Regions from separate parts of the Shewanella sp. BF02_Schw genome, predicted to be linked through region 2. Evidence: predicted binding sites of a transcription regulator. Region 2 holds the regulator's gene; the other holds the start of a gene.

The links. The regulator LexA, encoded in region 2, represses DNA repair genes until DNA is damaged. The targets are predictions, from matches to a motif close to TACTGTATNNNNATACAGTA.
Region 1: recN (DNA repair protein RecN) is a predicted target of LexA. The motif match lies at 1,716-1,735, and genes of this name have one in related genera.

The regions. Positions count from the first base shown of each region.
Region 1 is NZ_JABKAW020000001.1:430,928-434,553, forward strand. Features, by position in the region: gene recN (DNA repair protein RecN) at 27-1,685, opposite strand; gene HNW13_RS02060 (AEC family transporter) at 1,814-2,782, opposite strand; gene HNW13_RS02065 (DUF3319 domain-containing protein) at 2,871-3,071, opposite strand; gene HNW13_RS02070 (YjaG family protein) at 3,156-3,626, opposite strand, start outside.
Region 2 is NZ_JABKAW020000004.1:95,673-99,298, forward strand. Features, by position in the region: gene coxB (cytochrome c oxidase subunit II) at 1-932, opposite strand, end outside; gene HNW13_RS15680 (SulA-like leucine-rich domain-containing protein) at 1,328-1,834, opposite strand; gene lexA (transcriptional repressor LexA) at 1,831-2,445, opposite strand; gene plsB (glycerol-3-phosphate 1-O-acyltransferase PlsB) at 2,710-3,626, shown strand, end outside.

The DNA of each region.
Region 1 (3,626 bases), on a different contig from region 2:
ATTTGCTTTTTATAAGTGCATAACGATTATTGCAACAACTCACGGGCATTCGCCAAGGTATTTTCGGTAATGACATCACCACCTAATAAGCGCGCAAGTTCATTCACCCGTTGATCTTTATCCAACGTCTGCATGGTCGTTTCGGTGTTGCCACCTTTATTAAATTTATTCACAAACATATGTTGATGACCATTACCTGCAACTTGCGGCAAATGGGTGACACACAATACTTGAGTTGATTCGCCAAGGCTGCGTAACATACGACCGACTACCGATGCTGTTGGTCCAGAAATACCCACATCAACTTCATCAAATATCAGTGTCGGAGTGGCGACTTTTTTAGCCGTGATCACTTGAATCCCTAATCCAATACGCGATAACTCACCGCCAGAGGCCACTTTAGAAATCGGTTGTAATGGTTGCCCAGGGTTTGTGGTCACCATAAATTCAATGCTATCGCAGCCATTAACTGAAATGTTGTCCGGATTATGATTAATCTGAATGGTAAATTTACCCTTAGGCATATTGAGCTCATGGATAGACTGGGTGACTAGCTTGTCCAATTCTTTAGCATAACGGCTGCGACTTTGACTCAGTTTTTGTGCATTGGTTAAGTAGGCATTTCTGGTGGCTTCAAGTTGTTGTCTTATACCATCTAATTTAGTTTCGTCGTCAGCAAGTTCGGCTAATTCACTCATCAATGCTTGATGATGTAGCGCCAGCTTATCAGCGCTCACATGATGTTTGCGCGCCAATTGCATTGCCGTTGAAAGACGTTTTTCTAAATAGGCAAAATGTTCTGGATCAAGCTCTAAACTGCTTAAATAACTTTCAATTTCGCTAGCGCTTTCTTGTACTTGAATTAACGCATCGCTGATCATAGTGCTGATAGGCGCAAGGGATTCATCATAGCCTTGAAGCGTATCAGCAATACTGGCCACTTTATTAAGCAGAGATTCTATATTGCCTTCATCACTTTCGGTCAATAAATGCAAACCTGCTTGGCAACGTTCAATTAAATCTGTGCCATTGGCTAAGCGTTTGTGTTCTTGTTCTATTTCATCAAATTCTTCCAAACCTAAGTTGAACTCATTAAGCTCTTCTACTTGATATTGCAGTAGCTGTTGACGCGAAATACGTTCGTGCTGAGCTTGTTCAAGATGCTTTAGCTCGTTTTCCACTTGTTTGCAGCGTTGATAGCTAGCGCTAACGCTATCGAGCAGTATTTTGTGGTTGGCATAGTGGTCGAGTAGGTTTAATTGATGCTCGCTTTTAAGCATTGCGTGATGAGCATGTTGGCCGTGAATACCAATCAATAGGTGACCGATGGCTTTTAATTGCGTCACGGGCACAGGATTACCATTAATGTAGGCTCTTGAGCGGCCATCACTGTTAATGGTTCGACGTAATATGCACTCATCTTCAGCATCAAGATCGCTATCTTCAAGCCAGCGTTTGGCTAAAGGTACATCATGAAGGGTAAACCTTGCACTCACTTCGGTTTTGGAGGCTCCAGGCCTGACAGTGTTGGCATCACTTCGATTACCAAGGCATAACCCAAGCGCATCGATAGCAATCGATTTACCTGCACCTGTTTCGCCGGTGATGCTTGTCATACCGGCTTTAAAGTCGAGCTCTAAAAAACGCACGATAGCAAAATTGTTGATGCTGAGTTGGCAAAGCATAATAAATTCCTGTCAATGAAACTACCAAACCACTGTATTGATAAACAGTATATACTGATTTTATATACAGTAAAGTGGTTGAGGAATAATTATCGCTGACTATTTTATCATCTAGATTTGATTGATCATTAAGCAATGGATTTTAAAAGTGTTTCTATTATCGGCAAACTGATAAAAGTGATTAATGTGCCATATAAAATACCTTGGGCGCTGACATTGGCGTTAATTTGGTAGCGGTCGGCCAAAAGGTACACACTTGCTGCTGTCGGTAACGCTGCCAAAATGACTCCCATGGTCAGTAATTCCTTTTCTACGCCGAACAGTTTGAGTAAACCAAAGGCAATTAAAGGTTGAATAATTAGCTTGAGTAAATTGATTAAATTCAGTTCCGCAATCAAACCAACACTGAACATTTTTGTGCCAGATTGATGTCGTAATGCTTTGGCAAGTACCATTCCTATAGCAAACAGTGCACATGGGCTAGAGGTATTTCCCACCTGATGTAGCATTAAGGCCAAACTATCCGGTAAGGTAATATGCAGTGCTGATAAACCGATGCCAATAACACTGCCAACCACGATTGGGTTTTTATACAGGGCATTAGCCATGATGACGATGGCATGGTCGGTTGATTGTTTATCACGGCTGGCTAGCTCAATTGATACTAAAGCAAAAGCAAACATGAACACCGACAACAAGCTGGCAATCGCTGCAGCGACTAATGCCATTTTATGACCTGGGAATAATAAACTCAGCAAGGGAATGCCAATAAATGCGGTATTACCAAACGTAGCATTTAATGCGCGCATGGCGGCAACTGCTTGTTTTTTAGGTGTGCGAATTAGTGATACAACAATCACTAAAGCATAAGTGATGATCATCGCCAGACTAAACCCACCGATAAAGCCCCATTGAATAATGTCTTCAATGCGCGTTTCAGCTAGCACAATCAGTAATATAGCGGGGAAAGCAATGTAATAAACAAACTGATTGAGGATCAAATCGGTGTCTGCTGGCAACAGACGCATTTTTTGAACAATACTGCCGAGCAGCATAATAATAAATACAGCGATTAGCGGGGTAAGAATACTGGACATCCCTCGCAATTCCTTAGCAAAATGATAATAAGGTCACTTTACTGCTTTTCGGTAGGCGGATGCAATTAGGCTAAAGTTAAACGAGTGATTATTTGTCAGATTTTAAGGCTAAATTCGCTTTTGATATTTTCGGTGGAGGTAATATTCCAAGTTCAGAAAAAAAATGCACTTGCCGTCTTAACTCAAATAACGAACCCACTCGTACTTGATTGCCAATCACTAGCGTCCAGTTATCAGTTTTACCATTGGCGTTACTGAAAGTGAAACCTTGATAAAAAATTCTTCTCATGGCGCGACACCTAATAAAAAGCCTGAATAATTTCAGGCTAAATGACGTTTATTGGCAGTAACCGATCCGTGCTACAAGTTTTTGCTACAGGCTAATACCAATATTAGACACACCGGCTTCGATAATATCTTTACGTAAACCTTTAACCAGTTCGCTGGTTATGTCTGGATTAGCTTCGACAATGTCCAGTAACATGCCTTGTAATTCTTTTTCTTGTTCCATTACTGGGTGAGAAAAAACAAACTCATCGAGTTCTTCATCCATTAATGACTCATCGCTAATAGCTTCAATATAATTGGCGACAGTACTTGATGATAACTTACTGATGTTAGTAATATCTTCTTCAATTTTTCCATCTATCGCACCCATTAAGGTGGCAATGGCTACAGCCGCATCCATGGCGGGATAAGCACCATAGGCTTCAAACTCGCTAGGATCAGGGGTGTTTTCATCGAGGCGCTGTAAATGCACATCAATATTGAACTTAAGCTTTTTGTCATATTGGCTTTGCCATAACAACTCTAGCGCAGTACTTAATACCTGCGGTTGGCCAAA
Region 2 (3,626 bases):
ATAGGGCTGCCAATTAATGATGGGAATACACCAGGAAGACCCGCACCATTGGGTTGGTGACAAGCGGCGCACCTAGCAATATAGATTTGTTCACCTTGTGAGGTTAGCTCCTCAAGAGACAAGGTTTTAGACATTGATGCCGCAGCGGCTGCAGCTGCATTGCTTGCTAGTTTTTTTTGCTCCACTAACCAATTATCAAAATCGGCCTCCGATAATGCTTGCACCACAATCGGCATGAAACCATGGTCTTTACCGCATAACTCGGCACATTGGCCGCGATACGTTCCAGGCTTATCAATACGAGTCCAGGCTTCGTTGATAAAGCCTGGATTGGCATCTTTTTTAACGGCAAACGCGGGCACCCACCATGAATGGATAACATCATCTGATGTCATCAAGAAGCGCACTTTTTGGTTAATAGGCAGTACTAATGGCTTATCGACTTCAAGGAGGTAATGTTCGCCTTTGGCCTCACTGCCATCAATTTGTGCTCTGGGAGTGGATAATGTGCTGTAAAATTCGATGTCTTTATCAAAATAGCTGTAATGCCACTTCCACTGCGACCCGGTAATTTTTATGGTGAGATCAGCATCACTGGGATCTTCCATAGCAATCAAGGTTTTGGTGGCTGGAATAGCCATGCCGATTAAGATGATGAAAGGGATGACGGTCCAAGCAATTTCCACTTTGGTACTTTCGTGAAAATTGGCCGCGACAGCGCCTTTTGATTTGCGGTGATAAATCATTGAGTAAATCATGATCCCAAACACCACTAACCCAATTGCACAACAGATGTAAAGAATCGTCATGTGGAGGTCATAAACCTTGCCACTGATATCTGTCACGCCTTGAGTCATGTTGAGGGGCATTTCTGATGCCCCAAGCGGAAGTGCTACAAACACCACCAGTAAACAATACAACCATTGCTTCACAAGACTACTCCTCTGCTAATTGCAAATAGCAACTACAAAGAAGAGTCACACAGTAATTCTCTGCTCTATGCAAACTCTTCGGTTCCCGAAAAAAGTTTGATGACCTCAAAGTACTTTGGTGGCTGTAAACATACGGTTTACGGTTTTATTGTTAGCTGTGCACCACGCTTGTACCTACTACTGAACTTATCAATTTTGATTTGGCTCATTTGTCTGAAAGTAATCTTGATTACTGCCATTCACGTCCAATTAAAGATAAAAAATGTTTCATCCTTGTTAACCACATTACTTGTAGATTAAACATTGATCAAGATCACTTTGTTGGCTAATAGGCTGAAAAAAGATGAAAAAAAACCCTGAATTCAATACAGGGCTTGGTAATGAAGGGTTCGTGCTTAGTGAAATGAGCAAAAATTACTTGTTCCATTTGTTAAAGTAGGGCTAACAAGTTGATGTTTGTGAGGTAAGTGAGCATTCACATCTTCAATTACCACCCCTAATGCACGTGCACTTTTGGCGACAATTTCTAAACGGCGACTATCGCGAGCATCAAGTGAGCTTGTCCAAGTTACTACTGCGCTCGATGTACCGCTAGTGAGCGCTTTCTCCATGGCCCATAATGTTTCGACTTCATCTTTGGTGTGCACCAGTAAAATGCGATCCATTCTTACACCAGCACTTGCCAGCATATGTTTATAGCCAATATGGGGCGGGCTAATTAATACAATCCATCTGCCTTGCTGGCTCAATATTGCTAACTGGCTGCACAATTGGCTCAGTTCAGCTTCACCTTGGGTGACAGTTTGTAATGTTTGAATGGTTTGGGTGCCATGCAGTTCTGTTTCAGTTAAATCTACCCATAAGCCCGGGTGGCGTGGCGCGATGCCCATTAGTTTGTTCATAACCAATCTCCATTACGGATAACGCCAACGGCAAGCCCTTCGATGGTTAGGCTTTGGCAACTTAAATCTACTTTTATCGGATTGTAATCTTCATTTTCGGCATGCAGATAAATCACATTACCTTTTTGTTCAAATCGTTTTACGGTGACGTCATCATCAACACGTGCCACAACAACCTGGCCATTACGTGCTTGCTGCATTTTATGTACAGCGAGTAAGTCACCTTCTAAAATGCCAATGTTTTTCATGCTGTCACCACGCACTCGCAATAAAAAATCTGCGGCGGGCTTAAACATGTTTGGATCGACTTGATAGTATTGCTCTACATGCTCTTGGGCCAAAATTGGTTCACCAGCAGCAACCTGTCCAATGAGTGGCAGACCGGTTTCAACCTGTTCTTCATGAGGTAAACGAATGCCTCTTGAGGTACCAGGCATGATCTCGATAAAGCCTTTTTTGGCTAATGCTTTTAAATGCTCTTCGGCGGCATTAGCACTTTTAAAGCCAAGACGATTCGCAATTTCAGCACGAGTGGGTGGCATACCTGTTTCGGCGATATTGTTTTTAATTAAGTCTAAAATTTCTGCTTGGCGCGGCGTTAACGGTCTCATGATGATTCCTGTCTTTTTATACAGTGACTGTCATTATATACAGTGTTTGTGTTCGCGCAAGTATTAACCAACTATTTTTTGTATTTTGTTGATTAAGTATCACTCAACAATATGTTTTAATTAACTATTACTAATGTTCTGTCTTATGTTATTTCTGATAGTGAGAGCTTAAACGTAAAGATAGATCGGTCTGATAGTGTAAGCAGGGTGGTTTCTGGTATCCTATACGACAATATTACAGTGGCTTATGTTGCGAAAATAACCATGTCAAAACCAGATTCAATATTTTTACGAGCATTAAGATGGATTCAAAAGTGGATGGTACAGACCATTGTGGTCCCTCACGATCCTTTTGATGACCTCAATATAGATCCAACTAAACCTTTGGTTTATTTAATGAAAACGGAATCTATTAGCGATATTGCCGCGTTGAGCGAAATCACCGAGGGCTTTGGTCTGCCCAGTCCTTATGAGCCATTACAGCTTGATGGCTTAACCGTGCCTCGTGTGGTCTGTTTAGAGGGCCGCAAGCCACTATTTGGTAAACGTGAAAGTGGTGACAAATTCCTTAATTATTTTACCAGTTTATTGTCACTTCATAGTGAGAGCCCTGAATTAGATATACAGTTGGTTCCTGTTTGCCTTTATTGGGGACGTACCCCAGGTAAAGAAGAAGACAGCATGAAAGCTGCTGTATTTGAACGTGAAAACCCTACGTGGTTACGTAAATGGTTAATGATTTTATTTTTAGGACGCCATAATTTCGTCCAGTTTTCTAATGCATTATCGCTTCGTCATATGGCCGATGAACATGGTACTGATAAAAGAATTGCTCACAAATTAACCCGAGTCGCCCGTGTGCATTTCCGCCGTCAACGCAAAGTGATGACGGGGCCACAATTACCGAATCGACAAGCGTTGTTTGCCTCTTTATTAAAATCAGAATCTATCAAAAAAGCCATTGAAGAAGAGTCTGCAAATAAGAAAGTAACAGTCGAGAAAGCACGTGAAACCGCCATTGAATACCTTGATGAAATTGCCGCAGACTATTCTGATAGTTTGGTGCGTATTGCCGAACGTTTCCTGACTTGGTTATGGAACAAATTATACAGTGGCATCAATATCAAAGGTGCCGAGCAAGTAAGACAGTTACATCATGATGGCCATGAAATTGTTTACGT